DNA from 4 places in the Duganella sp. AC237 genome. Region 1 is predicted to be linked to each of the others. Evidence: predicted binding sites of a transcription regulator. Region 1 holds the regulator's gene; each other region holds the start of a gene.

Region 1 (4,210 bases):
ACCACGCTCCACAGCAGCACGCGCGAGAGCACGCCCTCGAACGGCTCGAACGCCTCTTCGGCCGGCAGCGAGGCGGCCAGGATCCAGTCGACCGACTTGAGCGCCTTGTAGCTGTTGAGGGCGCGCTCGCCGTTGCCGTTGATGCTCTCGACCGTGCCCTCGAAGCCGTCGCGCAGCGCGCGCGTGGTGGCGGCGTTGGCGCCGGCCTGGCGCGGCTGCAGCAGGCGGCTGGCGTCCGGATGCAGCACGTAGACCGGATGCTCGCCGCGCGTGAGGGCGAAAAAGTAGCCGCTCTTGCCGACCTTGGCGGTGCGCAGGTGGCCCAGCACATTGTCCTTGTACAGGCGCAGCACGCCGTTGAGCACGCACACCACCTCGCCCTTGGCGTTGAGAACCGGCGCCACCATCTGCACGATCGGCTGCTTGTGGGACTTGCCGATCACTGGCTCGGCGACCAGCGGTTTGCGGGTGCGCATCACGGTCTGGAAGTAGGCGCGGTCGGAGGCGTCGATGCCGACCCGGCCGGGCCGGACCGGGACGTCGGCGATCACCACGCCTTGCGGGCTGAGCACGAGCAGATCGTCGAACAGCGCCAGCACGGCGCGGTCCTGGTAGTAGGCGCGCAGCCGCTCGGTGGAGTTGGCGAGCTCGACCGGCTGATGGCGCGCCGACAGCGCGATGATGTCGAGCAGCATGGTCAGCTTGTCGTCGAGTTCCTCGGCGGTGCGGCCGATCAGCGCCGTTTGCTGGGTCAAAAGCACCTTGGTGAAGTCCGCCTTCATGCGTTGCATCTGAACCACGGTCACCAGCGCGATCATCAGGATCGACGTGATGCTGGTCGCCAGCGCAACTTTAGCCTTGATGCCAAGTGGCTTCATTTCATCCTTGTCGGGCGGGTCGGACATGAAATCGGAGAACTACGGAAGTGCTCAGGAATTCTCCTATCAATGCCCGACCTTGGCAACAATATTAACGCTGGGCAGCGGAGATGATCACGTCGGCGACTTTTTGCGGCTGCGACACCATCGGCACATGGCTCGATTTCAGCGTGATAGTGGTGGCGTTGATTTTCTTGGCGAACGCTTGCTGCAGGGCCGGATCGATCATGCGATCGTCGGACGCGGCGATGTAATAGTTCGCCTTGTTTTTCCAGGCCTCTACGGTGGTCTTGTCGGCGAAGGCCTTGGCGGCGATCGGACCCTGGGTGGCGGCGATCAGCGCGGCGGTGGCCGGCGCGACGTCCTGGGCGAAGTTGGCGGAGACCGACGCGGTCGGCAGCCACAGGAAACCGCCGGCGTCGGCCTGCAGGGTGGCGATACCTGGCGGCACGGCGTAGTCTTTGCCCAGGTCGGCGGTGGCCTGGCCTGCCGACGGTGCGAACGCGGCCACGTAGACCAGCGCCTTGACCTTGTCGCTGGTGCCCGCCTCGGTGATCACGGTGCCGCCCCACGAGTGGCCGACCAGCACTACTTTACCGGTTTGCGCGTCGATCACGCGCTGCGCGGCGGCGACGTCGTCGGCCAGCGAGGTCAGCGGGTTTTGCACGGCCACCACCTTCAAGCCCTTCGCTTGCAGCAGCGGGATGATTTTCTCCCAGCTGGAACCGTCGGCGAAGGCGCCGTGCACCAGTACCACGGTGGTGTCGGCGGCCGGCGCGGCGGCTTGGGCGGTCAGGACGGTGGAGGCCAGCAGGGCGGCGGCGATGATCGAGCGTTTCATGGTGATTCCTTTCGAGGTTGGTTGTTTGCGATTAAGTAGTGTGCTACTTGCTTGAGTTGAACTATAGCGAACAATCTAATAGCGCGCAATATAAATTTGACCGAATGTCGAAAATATTTTGCGGTCCCATGGCCGCCGGTACGAAAACGCTTGCAAGCAAGGCTGTCAGCAAGGCGAATACCTGATCGGCACAGTGCGGCATCGGCCAAAAGCGGCGACTAATGGTCTACACTGGGGGCATGATAAGAGACCTCCCCGCACTGGTGCTGCCCGGCGCCACCATCGACATCCTGAAGGCAAGTTGCGCCAACTGCAGCATGCATCAGCTGTGTCTGCCGATGGGACTGGGCAACGAAGACATGGAGCGGCTCGACCAGATCATCGGGCGCCGCCGCAAGGTCGCGCGCGGCAGCACCCTGTTCCGCATCGGCGATCCGTTCGTGAACCTGTACGCGATCCGGCTCGGGCATTTCAAGACCTACCAGGTCAACCGCGAGGGCGCCGAGCAGATCACCGGCTTCCAGATGGCCGGCGAGCTGCTGGGCATGGACGCCATCAGCACCGACCTGCACCATTGCACCGCCGTCGCGCTGGAGGACAGCGAGGTGTGCGAGATTCCGTTCGGCAGCCTGCAACAGCTTCTGGCCGACATGCCGACCCTGCTGCGGCATTTCCACCGCATGATGAGCCAGGAGATCACGCGCGAGCAAAGCGTCATGCTCCTGCTGGGCAATATGCAGGCGACGCAGCGCTTCGCCGCCTTCCTGGTCAACCTGTCGTCGCGCTACGAGGCGCGCGGCTACTCGCCCAACACCTTCCAGCTGCGCATGTCGCGCGAAGAGATCGGCAACTACCTGGGCCTGACGATCGAAAGCATCAGCCGCCTGCTGTCGAAGTTCAAGAAGGAAGGCCTGCTCCGCGTGAGCAACCGCGAAATCGAACTGCTCGACCCGCCCATGCTCAAAGCCATCACGGCCGGCACGCAGACCTGTCACTAGCGGTGACATGACCATGTAGACACGTAGGGCGGATTAGGCGAAGCCGTAATCCGCCATGCATGCGCCGCCGACGGAGCTTGGCGGATTACGCTACGCTAATCCGCCCTACGTGTCTCCACGTGCCCTCCACCGTTTGCGGAACTATTCCGCGCGCAGGGTCACGCTACGCTGCGCCGGCCAGCTCCAGGCGCCGGCAAGGCGCCAGTCGCGCTGTTCGCCTTCCACCAGCACCACCCAACGGCTGCGCTCGAGCATCGGCAGATTGATCTGGAAGCGGCCGAATTCGTCCGGCCGCACCACCAGTTGGATATCCTTGGCCGGCAAGGTGGCGTGCGACAGGCGCACGAACAAGCGTTCCGTCTTGCCGTGCTCGTCGCTATTGCGGCGCAGCTGGCCGGCCAGCATCCCTTGCGTGGCGTCGTAGCCGATCGACATCGACAACCCCAGCGAGCTGGCCAGGCGGTCGCGCCGCAAGTCCTGGTTGATGGCCTTGCCCTGCTTGTAGTAGTCGCCCACCACCAGCGCGTCCTGCCGCGTGAAGGCCAGGTAGCCGGTGTAGACGCCGGCGACGATGACGATCGCCGGCCCCGCCATCAGCAGCCACGGCCAGCGCTGCTTCCACCACGGCGTTGCCGTGCCATGCGATACCGATACGGTCATAATGCTCTCCTTAGCGCGGCACGATGAATACCGCGTCTTCCTTCACATGCAGCGACGGGTCGTCGACCGACGTCAGTTCGACGGCGATCTTGTTCGAGCCCGGATGGGCGGCGCCATGCGCCGTGCGCAGCCGGATCGGATGCGCCTTGGTGTCGGTGGCCTCGACCCGCACCAGCTCCGGCGTGACCTGGGCCAGCGTTGGAATGCCGCTGACGCGGATGCGGTAGGTCTGCGCCAGCTCCGACGTGTTCATGATCTGCAGCCGGTAGACGTTTTCGATCATGCCGTCCTCGACCTCGCGCCCCATGGCGCCGCGGTCGCGGATCACGTCCAGCTTGAGCGGCACGCGCAGGTACAGCGCAGTGCCGACGGCGGCCACGATCAGCGCCAGGATGGCGGCGTAGATCTGCACCCGGGGACGCAGGGTGCGCCGGCGGATTTGCATCGGCGTGTAGTGCATGGTCATGGCGCGCTCGGTGCTGTAGCGGATCAGCCCGCGCGGCAGGCCGACCTTTTCCATGACGCCGTTGCAGGCGTCGACGCAGGCGGCGCAGCCGATGCATTCGTACTGCAGGCCGTTGCGGATGTCGATGCCGGTCGGGCACACTTGCACGCACATCGAGCAGTCGATGCAGTCGCCGCCCTTGCCGGCCGCCTTCTTCGACAACGGCATGCGCGGCTCGCCCCGTTCGCCGGCGTAGGTGATGATCAAGGTGTCGCGGTCGAACATCGAGCTCTGGAAGCGGGCGTACGGGCACATGTACTTGCACACCTGCTCGCGCATCCAGCCGGCGTTGCCGTAGGTGGCGAAGCTGTAGAACACCACCCAAAAC
Region 2 (4,210 bases), 1.3 Mb from region 1:
TCCAGGTATTCCAGCGTCAGGCCGATGTCGAGGATCGATTTGACGCCCGCGCATACCACCGCCACCGAGGTACGCGCCAGTTCCTGCAGGTCGGCCGAGATATCGAAGCTGGTTTCCGCACCCCGGTGCACGCCGCCGATGCCGCCGGTGACAAACACCTGGATGTCCGCCAGTGCCGCGCAGATCATCGTCGCCGCCACGGTGGTGGCGCCCAGTTTCGATTGCGCCAGCACGTAGGCCAGGTCGCGGCGGCTGACCTTCATCGCCTCGGGTGAGGTGCCCAGCAATTCGAGCTGCTCGTCCGACAGGCCGATGCAGATCTTGCCGCCCATGACGGCGATGGTGGCCGGCACGGCGCCGCCGTCGCGGATGATTTGCTCGACTTCGCGCGCCATCTGTACGTTTTGCGGGTACGGCATGCCGTGCGAGATGATGGTCGACTCCAGCGCGACGATCGGTTTGCCGGCGGCGCGGGCGGCGGCCACTTCGGGCGAGAACAGGAGGAATTGGTGCATGGGTCAGTCCTTATGGGGGAAGAGGGGAGGCTCGAAGCTCGAATAAACCGGCGGCATCGGGGCGGTCGGCGTGGGATAGAAATCCTGGATCTCGTCGAGGATGTCGGCGGCCAGCATGGGCGATACCGTCTCGTGGCTTTCCAGCGTCATCGCGGCCACCTTCAGGCCGCGCCGGCAGGCCAGGGTCAGATCCTGGCTGCCCTGGTACAGCGACCAGCAGACCGCGGCCGAAAAGGCGTCGCCGGCGCCGGTGACGTCGACCACGTCCACCTCCTGGGCGGCCAGCCATACCAGCTCCCCGTCGCGGGTGTGGAACACGCCCTGGCCGCCGCAGGTGACGATGACATCCCGGGCGCCGCGCGCCAGCACCGCGCGGCAGGCCACGCGCACGTCGGCCTCCGTCGGCAGCGCGCGGTCGGCCAGCGTTTCGAGTTCGCCGCGATTGAGTATCAGCAGGCGCAGGCCGGTCAGGTCGGCCGGCAGGCGCGCCATCTTCGGCTGCGACACGGCCACCAATATCAGCGGCACATTGTCGGCGCGGGCGCCATCGAGCAGCGCGCTGACGCTGTCGGCCGGCAGGTTCAGGTCCGCCACCGTCATCGACGCGGCGGCGCGCTGCGGCAGCCGGTTGGCCAGGAACTCCGGTGTCATGCGGTCGTACAGCGCCATGTCGGCCAGCGCCACCACCAGCTCTCCGCGCTCGTCGAGGATGGCGGTGTAGGTGCCGGTGGCGGTGTCGGTCAGGTTCAGCGAGCCGCGCATGTCGATGCCGGCGGTTTCCGCGTGGTCGCGCAGCGCGCGCCCGGCGCCGTCGTCGCCCAGGGCGGTCAGCAGCGCGGTCGGCAGATTCAGGCGCGCCAGGTTCTCGGCGATGTTGCGTGCCACGCCGCCGTAGACTTCCTCGGCGGTGGCCGGATTGGACGTCCCCAGCTGCATGGCGGCGATGCTGCGCAGTTTGCGGTCCAGGTTGGCCGCGCCGATGCACAGCACGGGGCGTTTATCGGGCAGCACGTAGGCGCGGCCCAGCAGACGGCGCTCGCGGATCAGGCTGGCGATGTGGCCGGCCACGGCCGAGCGCGACAGGCGCAGCCCGACCGCCAGATCCTGCTGGGAGATGAATGGGTTGGCGCGGATCAACTCGTAGAGCTGTTCTTTTTTAGAAATATCGTTCACGGTCGGCCTTAAAACATTTGTCCGATATAATAAACATTTGGTTGTTAATGGTCAATCAAGGCGTAAGAGGCTGCGCCTGCTCAGTTGACAGGCACTGATAATACCCCTGATTTATACGGGTTTTGTATAAATGCGGAAGAAAAATGGTATTTGCCATACATATAGGGAATGATGCATAGTGTCAGTATCCGCAGTAAAACTTCAATCGGCCAACCTACGGCCCGCAGCGCGTCATCTATAAAAACAGAGGATAACCATGTCGAATAACTCCCCATTCCAGGCCGCCGAAATCATCCGCGCGCGCATTCCCGCCGATTTCAAGCCGCGCGTCGCCATGATCCTGGGTTCCGGCCTGGGCGTGCTGGCCGAGCAGATGACCGACGCGGTCACCATCAGCTTCAACGAATTGCCTGGCTTCCCGATCAGCACCGTGCACGGTCACGCCGGTGAACTGGTGATCGGCACCTTGTCCGGGGTGGCGGTGGTGTGCATGAAGGGCCGTGGCCACGTTTACGAAGGCTATGGCCTGGGCGTGATGACGAGCGCCGTGCGCACCATGAAGCTGCTGGGCTGCGAGATGCTGTTCGTGACCAACGCCGCCGGTTCGCTGCGCACCGAAGTCGACGCCGGCGCGCTGGTCGCGCTGACCGACCATATCAACTTCATGCCCGGCACGCCGATGATGGGCCCCAACGACGAACGTTTCGGTCCGCGTTTCTTCAGCATGGCCAACGCCTACGACGCCGACCTGCGCGCGCTGCTGTTGAAGTCCGCCGAAGAGAAGAATGTGACCCTGCACCAGGGCGTTTACATCGCCTACGCCGGTCCGAACTTCGAAACCCCGGCAGAAATCCGCGCCTTCAAGATGCTGGGCGCCGATGTCGTCGGCATGTCGGTGGTGCCGGAAGTAGTGTCGGCGCGTCATTGCGGTTTGAAGGTGGTTGGCGTTTCGGCTGTCACCAATCTGGCCGAGGGCTTGTCGCCGTTCCCGCTGTCGCACGAGCAGACCTTGAAGTATGCGGCCATCGCCGCGACGTCGCTGATTGAAGTCATCCTCGGCTTCCTGGCCAACGTGGCCAAAACACCGCAGGCGTAAGAACCCGAAGGGCGGCTAAGCCGCCTTTTTTGCTTTTTGGAGCACACTATGAAACGCGCATTTATCCTGCTGCTTGACTCCTTCGGTCTGGGCGCCACGCCCGACGCAGCCAAATACAATGATGTCGGCGCCAATACCTTCGGCCACATCGCCGCCTGGGCCGCCAAGGCCGGCAAGCCGATGTCGTTGCCGACGATGGAAAAACTGGGCCTGGCCGCCGCCGCCCATGCCGCCAGCGGCCAGTGGGCCGAGGGCTTCGCGCAGCGCGACGGCTTCACCGCCGCCTACGGCGCCGCGCGCGAGCGCTCGACCGGCAAGGACACGCAGTCCGGCCACTGGGAAATCGCCGGCGTGCCGGTGGAATTCGACTGGGGCTACTTCCCGAAGACGGTGCCGTCGTTCCCCGCCGAGCTGACCCAAAAGCTGCAGGAGCTGACCGGCGTGCCGGGCTTCCTGGGCGACTGCCACGCCTCCGGCACGGAAATCATCAACAAGCATGGCGATGAACACGTCGCCACCGGCAAGCTGATTATCTACACCTCGGCCGACTCGGTGCTGCAGATCGCCGCGCACGAGGAGTCGTTCGGCCTGGAGCGCCTGTACGAAGTGTGCGAGATCGCCTTCAAACTGGTCGAGCCTTACAACATCGGCCGCGTGATCGCGCGTCCGTTCACGGGCGCCAACGGCAACTACACCCGCACCACCAACCGTCATGATTACGCCGTGGCGCCGCCGGCGCCGACCTTGCTGGACCACGTCAAGAACGATGGCGGCGAAGTCATCGCCCTCGGCAAGATCAGCGATATCTTCGCCACCCAGGGCGTATCGCGCGTGGTCAAGGGCAAGGACAACATGGCGCTGTTCGACGCGCTGATGAAGGTCGAACAGGAAGCCGGCGACAAGTCGCTGACGTTCGTGAACTTCGTCGACTTCGACCAGGCCTTCGGCCACCGCCGCGACGTTACCGGCTACTCGAACGCGCTGCACGAGATGGACGCGCGCCTGCCGGAATTCATCTCCCAGCTCAAAGAGGGCGACCTGGTGGTGATCACCGCCGACCATGGCTGCGATCCGACCTGGCCTGGCTCCGACCACACCCGCGAGCACATTCCGATGATCTTCTTCGGTCCGGGCGTGAAGGCGCAGCAGCTGCCTATCTCCGAAACCTTCTCCGACATCGGCCAGACGCTGGCCCATCACCTCGGCGTGAAACCACTTTCCCACGGAAGCAATCTGTTATGAACGTAATTACTGATTTCAAACGTAATGAAGCGGTCCCGCTGGACCTGGGCTGGATCAACCATATCCATATCAACAAGAGCGCGGCCGACCGTCGCGCCGTCAGTCTGGCCAACCGCCGCACCGTCAAGAAGGAATACCAGGCCGCGTGGCTGGTCAAGGCCATCGGCCTGATCGACCTGACCAC
Region 3 (4,210 bases), 5.4 Mb from region 1:
ACTTCCAGGATGTCGAGCGCGTGGTCGTCGCTCTTTTTGATGTAGCGGTCGATCAGGCCGCGGTTGAAGGCGCTGACGGCGATCTTTTCATCGGCCGTACCGGTAAACAAAATCTTCTTGCACGGCAGGTGGCTGACCGCCTCGCAAAACTCCAGCCCGTTCATTTGCGGCATCGAATAGTCGATCACCAGCACCGACGGCGTGGCGAAGCGCCGGCGCTGCTCGCCGATGCGGTAGATGCGCTCGAGGTCGAGCGCGACGTTGCACTGGTCGCCGGTGAGGTTTTGCATGTCGAAGTTCACCTGCAGCAGCACGCCGTCGTGCGCTTCGCTTTGGCGCAGCCATTGCAGCGCGACCGAGGTGTCGTGGAAGGTTTTGCTCGCCAGCATGGGATCGAGCTGGAACGACAGGCTTTTGAGGAAAGAGTCGCTGTCGTCGACAAGCACGGTCAGCGTGGGATGGGAATAGACGGGCAGATGCATTGAATTCACCTTGGAGTGGGCAGCTGCTGGGGGAACTCCAGCACGAAGATGGCGTACGCGCTCTCGCGCGACACGCAGCGTATGGTGGCGTTCCACGCTTCCATGATTTCCTGGCACAGCGCGAGGCCTATCCCCGCGCCGTTGTGCGGCGGGTAGGAGTAGAAGCGGCGGAAAATCAGCGCCATCTGCGGCGCCGGGATGCCGCAGCCGGTGTCGATGAACAGCAGGCGCGGCGGCTCGTGGGCGCCGTCGACGACGATGCGCACGCGGCCCTTGCCGGCGCGCTGCACCGCCTTGAGGGCGTTGCGCAGCAGATTGAGCAGGATCACCACCGACAGCTCGGCCTGGCCGGAGAACCGGAAGTTGTGGCGCACCTCCAGGCTGACCATTTTTTGCTGGCCCGTGCTGGAGAACGGATAGCGCTTGAGCACCGCCTCGACCACCGTTTCCATCGACACCGTTTCGACCGGCCGCAGGTTTTGCCGCACCGCCGTGGCGCTGAGCAGGAACAGGTCGATCATGTGGTTCATGTGCCGCACCTCGAACTGGATGCGCGCCAGCGCGTCGATCGTGCCGAGCCGGTCCTCGGCCACCCGGCCGTTGATGTCCGAGAACAACCTGAGCAGGCCGCGCACGTTGGCGTCCACGCTGGTCAGCGGCGTGCGCAGCTCGTGGGCGACGGTGGCCAGCCCCGCGCCCAGGCCGGCGAGTTTTTCCTGCGCCAGCACATTGCGGCTGATCTTGGCCGCCGACAGCACGGCAATGGTGAACCAGTGCACCGGCAACTGCTGCAACACCGGCTTGCTGAGCAGGATGGCGGTTTCACCGAGCGCGACGACGGCGGCGCACGCCAGCGCGGTGCCGATCAGATAGGCCCGCAGCGCCAGGCCGGTATCGAAATGGAACAGCACGACCAGGCCGATCAATAGCGATTCGCCCCAGACGCCCGAGGCCTGGTTCATCACGAACATGAACGTGAAGAAGAACGGAAAGATGTAGCTCAGCGCGACCAGCAGGTACAGGTCGAGCATGCGGCGGGTGAACTGGCGCGCGAACAGGCCCAGCGCGCACAACAGGATGCCGACCATGCGCAGCGGCAGGCTTTCATATTGTTGCGGGAAAAAATGCTGCCAGATCACGTAGTACAGCGGCATGCCCACCGTGCCGATGCAGGCGAGCAGCAGCACGCGCACGGTCGCGTGGTCCTCACGGCCATGATAAAGCAGCAGCGACTGGACCACTCCGTGTTGCCAACGTTTCCAGCGTGCTTGCAGGGGATGCTTCATGGTCAATGTGACGTGGTTCAAGCTTGCATCATCGCCTGAAATTGAACCGGGCTCGGCCATATCAAATCACAAGTTGATTTGTATCAATCTCTCTCTCTTTATTTCCTGCAAGGTGCGACATGAGATTCACAAATAGCAACCTTTCAATTTTTGAGGAGATAATAAAATGTCCAAAGCGATTGCTGATACCTGCATCCGTGGCAACGCCACCGCGCTGTCCCATGGCCTGTCCATCTCCGCCGAGCAGGCGATGCCGGATTACGTCAATGCCCGCATGGACGAGCATTACGTCATCCGCATCGCGCAGTTGCTGGGCGGCGAGCATCCGCACGCGTGGCAGCCGACGCCGCGCGGCGCCGTGTTCTTGGCCGGCAACGATTACTTGTGCCTGGGCGGCGAGCCGGCGCTGGTGGGGGCGCAGATCGCGGCGCTGCGCGACAGCGGGGGCGACATGCTGATGTCGGCCGTGTATTTGCAGGAGGGCAGCGCCCAGCATCGGCTCGAGCGCAAGTTCGCCGCGCTGATGGGGGCGCAGGACGGCATCCTGGCCCAATCGGGCTGGGCCGCCAATGTCGGCCTGGTGCAAACGCTGGCCGCGCCCGGCATCCCGGTGTACCTGGACATGCAGGCCCACGCGTCGCTGTGGGAGGGCGTGCAGTCGGCCGGGGCGACGCCGGTGTCGTTCCTGCACAATGACATGCAGCATCTGCGCAAGCAGCTGGCGCGCCATGGACGCGGGCTGATCGCCGTCGACGCGCTCTACAGCACCAACGGCAGCCTGGCGCCGCTGCGGGAGCTGGTGGCCATCGCGGAGGAGTACGGCTGCCTGCTGATCGTCGACGAATCGCATTCGCTGGGCACGCACGGGCCGCGCGGCGCCGGGCTGGTGGCGGCGCAAGGATTAAGCGAGCGCGTCCATTTCCGCACGGCGTCGCTGGCGAAGGCCTTCGCCGGGCGCGCCGGCTTCATCACCTGTTCGAGCAAGTTCAAAGGGTACTTCCTGTCGGAGTCGCGACCGGCCATTTTCAGCTCCTGTCTGCTGGGCCATGAATTGGCGTGGTTCGACGCCGCCATCGACTTTGTCGCCGCCGCCGACGACCGCCGCGCCGCCCTGCACGCGAGCTCGCTGGAATTGCGTGAGGATTTGAGCGCGCTCGGCTACAACGTCAGCGAGGGCAGCGAGCAGATCATCGCGCTGGAACCGGGGCCGGAGCCGAAGACGCTGGCGCTGCGCAAGCTGCTCGAGACGCACGGCATCTACGGCGCCATGTTCTGCGCGCCGGCCACGGCCAAGAACCGCTCGCTGGTGCGGCTGACGCTCAATTCCGGGCTGGACCGTTCGCAGCTGGCGCGCATCGTCCAGGCGTGCGAGGACATCCGCCCGCAGGTCGATCTGGAGAGCTGGTCGTCGACGCGGCGCCTGAACCGGCTGGCGCTGGTGTAGGGCGGTGTGACGATTGTGTCGGCGCGTCGCGCGCACGGCGCGCTGTGCGCTATCATGACGGTTATGACCGAACCACAAACCCTTTATGAAGTGATCGGCGGCGAATCGCGCGTGCGCGAGATGGTCGACCGTTTTTATGACCTGATGGAACTCGAGACCGAGTTCGCGCTGCTGCGCGCGGCCCATCCGCCGACCCTGGACAACGCGCGCGAGCGCCTGTTCATGTTTCTGAGCGGCTGGATGGGCGGGCCGGATCTGTACATCGAAGCGCACGGCCATCCGCGCCTGCGGATGCGGCATATGCCGTTCGCCATCGGCACCAGGGAGCGCGACCAGTGGCTGCGCGCGATGGCGTGGGCGATGGAGGACGTCGGCATCGACGAGGCGCTGCGGGTGCGGCTGATGGAGTCGTTCTACCAGACCGCCGACTGGATGCGCAACAAGCCGGATTGATACGATGACCCAGACCGAATTTTTTGTCCTGCTGGCGGCGCTGGCCATGGTTTTGGTGATGCAGGTGGTGATGCTGTTGCGCGGGCGCGCCGGCGGCGCCGGGGCCGACGCCGGCCTGGCCGAGCGCATCGAACGCGTCGAGCGCGAGGTGCGCATGCAGCTGCAAACGACGGCGCAAACCACGCACGCCGCCACCGTTCAGCAGTTCGAGGACATGCGCCGTCAATTGCAGGCGCAAGGACTGGTCGGACGCGAGGAGCAGAGCCGGGGCCTGAAGCAGTTCGCCGACAGCATGAACCAGGCGCTGGCCCGCCTGACCGAGTCGAACGCCGCGCGCATGCAGGAGGTGCGCGCGACGCTGGAGGCCAAGATCAGGGATCTGCAGGCTGACAACGGCGCGCGGCTCGAGGAGATGCGCAAGACCGTCGACGAGAAGCTGCACGCGACCCTGGAGACGCGCCTGACCGCCTCGTTCCAGCAGGTGTCCGAGCGGCTCGAACGCGTGCACCAGGGCCTGGGCGAGATGCAGCAGCTGGCGCTGGGCG
Region 4 (4,210 bases), 5.2 Mb from region 1:
TAGCCCATCTGCGCGAAGCGGTCCGCCAGCGACACCAGGAAGCGCGCCACGCGGGCCTCGGCGCTGAGCGCGCCGAGCATGCCGATCATGGCCTGCTCGCGCACCAGCTCGCGGCTCATGACGCCATACATCATGTTTTCCAGTTCCAGGTGCACGCGGCCGAGGGCGGTGAGCTTCTTGAACGGCAGCAGGATCAGGTCGCAGTCCGACAGCGCCACCGCCTCCGACGAGTAGTGGCGGGTGTGGATGCCGTCGACGCCGAGCATGTCGCCCTTCATCGGGAAGCTGAGGACCTGCTCGTTGCCGAACTCGTCGATCAGCACCGTCTTGAGGAAGCCGGAATTGACGATGTACAGCGTGTCGAACGGCTGGCCGATCGTGTGGATGCGCTGGCCCGTCTTGAACTGCACGTGCTGGAACAGCAGTTCCTCGGTCGAGACCGAGACGGCCGCCGGGATGTGCAGCAGGTCGCAGACCTCTTTCAGGTTCGACCACAGTCGCCCCTGACGCTGGCGGCCTGCTTCCATCGACGAGGATTGCATCGTCGTGGTGGTGACTGGGCGAATTTCAGACGTTTGCGTTGACAGCATGTTGATCTCCTGATCAGGTAACTCTGTTCGTTGGGCCGGGGACGGCAAACCGCATGACATTTTGTACAGCAAATGTGCCGTATGGCATCTCGCTGCTTGGCATGTAGCCTTGCAGCATCAATCGTGTGGTTTCAGTATGCCAACAGAGGGAGGAGATAGATATCAGCAATGGCTGAATATGGGAGTAGGCGTCAGCGCACGGATGTAGGAGTACTCCTACTGCCCCGGCGTTTTTCAGGTTTTGAAGGGAGACAACAGGCGATGCGCCACGGCATATTGGACCATCTCCGAGAGCGAGTTCATGCCCATTTTTTGCATGATGCGGGTTTTATGCGTGCTGACGGTCTTGACGCTCAGGTGCAGGCTGTTGGCGATCTCGGTGATCGATTTTCCGGCCACCAACAACGAAAATACCTCGAATTCGCGGTCCGACAGCTGTTTATGCAACAGGCTCTCGTTGGGCATCATGATATTCAGCGCAAGTTGCTCGGCCACCTCGGTGCTGATGTAGGGCCGGCCGGAGGCGACCTTGCGGATCGCGCCGACCAGCTGGGTGCCGGCGCTTTCCTTGGTCAGGTAACCCTGGGCGCCGGCGCGGATGGCGCGCACGGCGTACTGCTCCTCTTCGTGCATGGTGAGGATCAGGATGGCCAGCTTGGGCGCTTCGGCCTTGATCTGGCGGATCAGGTCGACGCCGCTGCGCCCCGGCATCGACAGGTCCAGCAGCAGCAGGTCGAAGCCGCCCTGGCGCACGTGGCCGAGCACTTCGAAGCCGTCGATCGCCTCGCCCACGATATCGATGTCCGGTGCACCGTCGAGGATGCGCTTGAGACCCTCGCGCATGATGGTGTGGTCGTCCGCAATGACTATTCGAATCATAAAGAGGCTATCTCAGGTGACCTAAAGTAAATACTGTTGTGTTTGAATTAACCTTGCGATCTTACTATAGAAACCGCAGTCAGGCCGCATTTTATTTGTGGTCCGGCTCTTTGATCAAGCGATGCACCAGCACCGGGATGCGCGAGTGCGACAAGACCTTGTTGGTCACGCTGCCCAGCAGCAGCTGGCCCCAGCCGCTGCGCCCGTGCGAGCCCATGAAGACCAGGTCGCACGCGTGGCTTTCCGCCACCTCGACGATGTTCAGCGCGGCGCTTTCCGAAAACGTTGTCAGCGCCTCGCAGCGGACGTTGCGGCGCGCGCAGGACTCGACCACGTCCTTCGTGTGTTCCTTGCCGGCGCGCAGCATGGCGGCGCGGTATTCGTCCTCGCTCGGATAGCTGGGCGGGATGATTTCCACGTAGATCGGGTATTGGTACTCGGGCGCGACGAACAGGACCAATACCTCGGCGCCAAGCTGTTCGGCCAGCGCAACGCCGGCGCACGCGGTTTTGCTCGACACGGCGGAGCCGTCGGTGGTGATCAGGATTTTGCGGTACATGGCGAGCCTCCTTGTTCAACGCGGCCTACCGCTTATTGTAGTCGCGAATTCCAGTATTGTTAGTAAGGAAAGACTTGATGTTTATCAAATAAAAGCGCAAATAAAAAGCGTAGCGCGGCACCGCCGCCGGCCGCTTTAACACTTGTTCACAGTTGCTCGGCGGCTTTTTTGCACACAAGCATCAGGTTTGTCTCTTTAATGCTCCCTTTGGCAATGTATCCGATGATAGTATCTCCAAATACAACGAAACACGGCTTTGAGACGGAGAACAGGGCAGTCGACCGACGCCGGCATTGAATATTTCCGTGTTGCCCTGCTACACTCGCATAAGTGCTTTTTATTGCCGAGCGTCATCAATACGCAGGGTTGAGGGCAGCAATTTTACAAATTATGGAGAAGCAGGGATTATGACCAACGCCGCTGATGATTTCGACGCATTATTTGAAGAAGTGTCCGCTCAGAGCAAGACCGCAGCGCCCGCTCCAGCGCCTGCCCCCGCACCCGCCGCCGCAGAAGACGACCTCGAAAGCCTGTTCGACGAGGTCTCGTCGTCGTCGGCCGCCGCTGCCGCGCCGGTCCCGGCACCGGCCCCCGCGCCGGCTCCTGCCGCAGCGCCGGCCGAAGGCGGCGAGGCCGAGGAGGGCGGCGACAAGCCGATGTTCGAGCGCCTGGGCGGCATCGTGCGCCTGCTGCACGATTCGCTGCGCGAACTGGGCTACGACAAGGCGCTGACCGAGGCCTCGTCGCAGATCAACGACGCCCAGGACCGTCTGGAATACGTCGCCACCCTGACCGAACAAGCCGCCAACAAGGTGCTCAACACGCTCGACGAGGGCATGCCCGAGCAGGACACCTTGTCGAAGAAGTCGAAGGAAATGGAAAACCGCTGGGCCGACCTGTTCGCGGGCAAGCTCAGCCTTGACCAGTTCAAGCAGCTCGCCGGCGACTCGCAAGCCTTCGCCGTGGCCGTGTCGGCCGCCACCGAGGCCGAAAAAGCGCGTTTGCTCGAAATCATGATGGCCCAGGACTTCCAGGACATCACCGGTCAACTGATCAAGAAGGTCGTGAACATCACCAAGACGGTGGAGCACGAACTGGCAGAACTGCTGCGCGATAACGCGCCGCCAGCGGTACGCGAAAAAATCGCGCAAAAAGAAGTGTCCCTGATGTCCGGCCCATCGGCTCCGGCCGTGGCGCTGAACCAGGACAATGTCGACGACCTGCTTGCTGACCTGGGATTCTAATGGACGATATGCTGAAGGATTTCGTCGTCGAGGCGATGGATCTGGCGGTCAACGTTGAAGAGCACTTGCTGCGGCTCGAACGCGACCCCGATAATAAAGAGACACTGAACGCGGTGTTCCGCTCCTTCCACACCATCAAGGGCGGCGCCGGTTTCATGGGCCTGCCGGCGATGGTCGCGGCCTGCCACCTGACCGAAAACCTGTTCGACGCGCTGCGCACCGGCGCCGCGCCGGTGACGCCGATCGCGATCGAGGCGGCGCTGCAGGCGTCCGGCTTCGTGGCCGACCAGCTCGCCGAACTGAACAACGGCGCCGAGCCGCACAGCCTGGCGCCGATGCCGCACGACCTGGAAGTGATCCTGACCGACGCCATCGAGGGCAAGACCGGCGCGTCCGCTCCGGCACCGGCGCCGGCCCCCGCGCCGGCAGCTGCGCCAGCGCCCGTCGCCGCCGCGCCAGCCGCCGTGGCCGCCGTGTCGATCACGTCCGAGGACGGCCTCGACTGGGAAGGCATGTATGAAACCGTGATGCCGGCCGGCAGCTACACCCGTCCGGCCGTCTCTGCCGCGCCGGTCGCTGCCGCCGCAGCGCCCGCCGCCGCAGCTGCAGCAGCGCCAGCCCCGGCCGCCGCCGCGCCGGCCGCCGTCGCCGGCACCGCCGTGGCCGCCCCGGCCAAGCGCGACGCGCCGGAAAAACGCGAAGAGCGTCCGCATGCCGCGCCGGCCAAAGAAGAGTCGATCCGCGTCGATGCTGTTAAACTGGATGCCTTGCTGGAAGTGGCGGGCGAATCGGTGCAGGCCGCCAACCAGGCCGCCGTGCTGCTGGAACGTTTGCTGCAATTCAAATTCGAGGGCCAGGCCCAGACCCTGATGGCCACCCTGGCGGAAACGCTGGAGCGGGCGTCGCGGTATTCGACCGAACTGCAGCGCGCCACCCTG

The links. The regulator FNR, encoded in region 1, switches genes on or off when oxygen is low (the NO sensors DNR and NnrR bind a similar motif). The targets are predictions, from matches to a motif close to TTGATNNNNATCAA.
Region 2: the regulator FNR is predicted to act here: its motif matches at 1,730-1,743, upstream of AC0IYS_RS06550 (carbohydrate kinase).
Region 3: the regulator FNR is predicted to act here: its motif matches at 1,842-1,855, upstream of cqsA (alpha-hydroxyketone-type quorum-sensing autoinducer synthase).
Region 4: the regulator FNR is predicted to act here: its motif matches at 2,103-2,116, upstream of AC0IYS_RS23290 (universal stress protein).

Annotation. Positions count from the first base shown of each region.
Region 1 is NZ_CEEDEW010000003.1:90,204-94,413, forward strand. It holds gene AC0IYS_RS00745 (response regulator) at 1-905, opposite strand, end outside; gene AC0IYS_RS00750 (alpha/beta fold hydrolase) at 970-1,719, opposite strand; gene fnr (fumarate/nitrate reduction transcriptional regulator Fnr) at 1,959-2,717, shown strand; gene AC0IYS_RS00760 (FixH family protein) at 2,859-3,377, opposite strand; gene ccoG (cytochrome c oxidase accessory protein CcoG) at 3,388-4,210, opposite strand, start outside.
Region 2 is NZ_CEEDEW010000003.1:1,365,210-1,369,419, forward strand. It holds gene AC0IYS_RS06545 (pseudouridine-5'-phosphate glycosidase) at 1-515, opposite strand, end outside; gene AC0IYS_RS06550 (carbohydrate kinase) at 519-1,688, opposite strand; gene xapA (xanthosine phosphorylase) at 1,945-2,784, shown strand; gene AC0IYS_RS06560 (phosphopentomutase) at 2,833-4,026, shown strand; gene deoC (deoxyribose-phosphate aldolase) at 4,023-4,210, shown strand, end outside.
Region 3 is NZ_CEEDEW010000003.1:5,518,509-5,522,718, reverse strand. It holds gene AC0IYS_RS24480 (response regulator) at 1-482, opposite strand, end outside; gene AC0IYS_RS24475 (sensor histidine kinase) at 488-1,789, opposite strand; gene cqsA (alpha-hydroxyketone-type quorum-sensing autoinducer synthase) at 1,935-3,212, shown strand; gene AC0IYS_RS24465 (group II truncated hemoglobin) at 3,267-3,665, shown strand; gene AC0IYS_RS24460 (DNA recombination protein RmuC) at 3,670-4,210, shown strand, end outside.
Region 4 is NZ_CEEDEW010000003.1:5,254,191-5,258,400, reverse strand. It holds gene AC0IYS_RS23300 (Crp/Fnr family transcriptional regulator) at 1-527, opposite strand, end outside; gene AC0IYS_RS23295 (response regulator) at 825-1,469, opposite strand; gene AC0IYS_RS23290 (universal stress protein) at 1,561-2,028, opposite strand; gene AC0IYS_RS23285 (protein phosphatase CheZ) at 2,436-3,272, shown strand; gene AC0IYS_RS23280 (chemotaxis protein CheA) at 3,272-4,210, shown strand, end outside.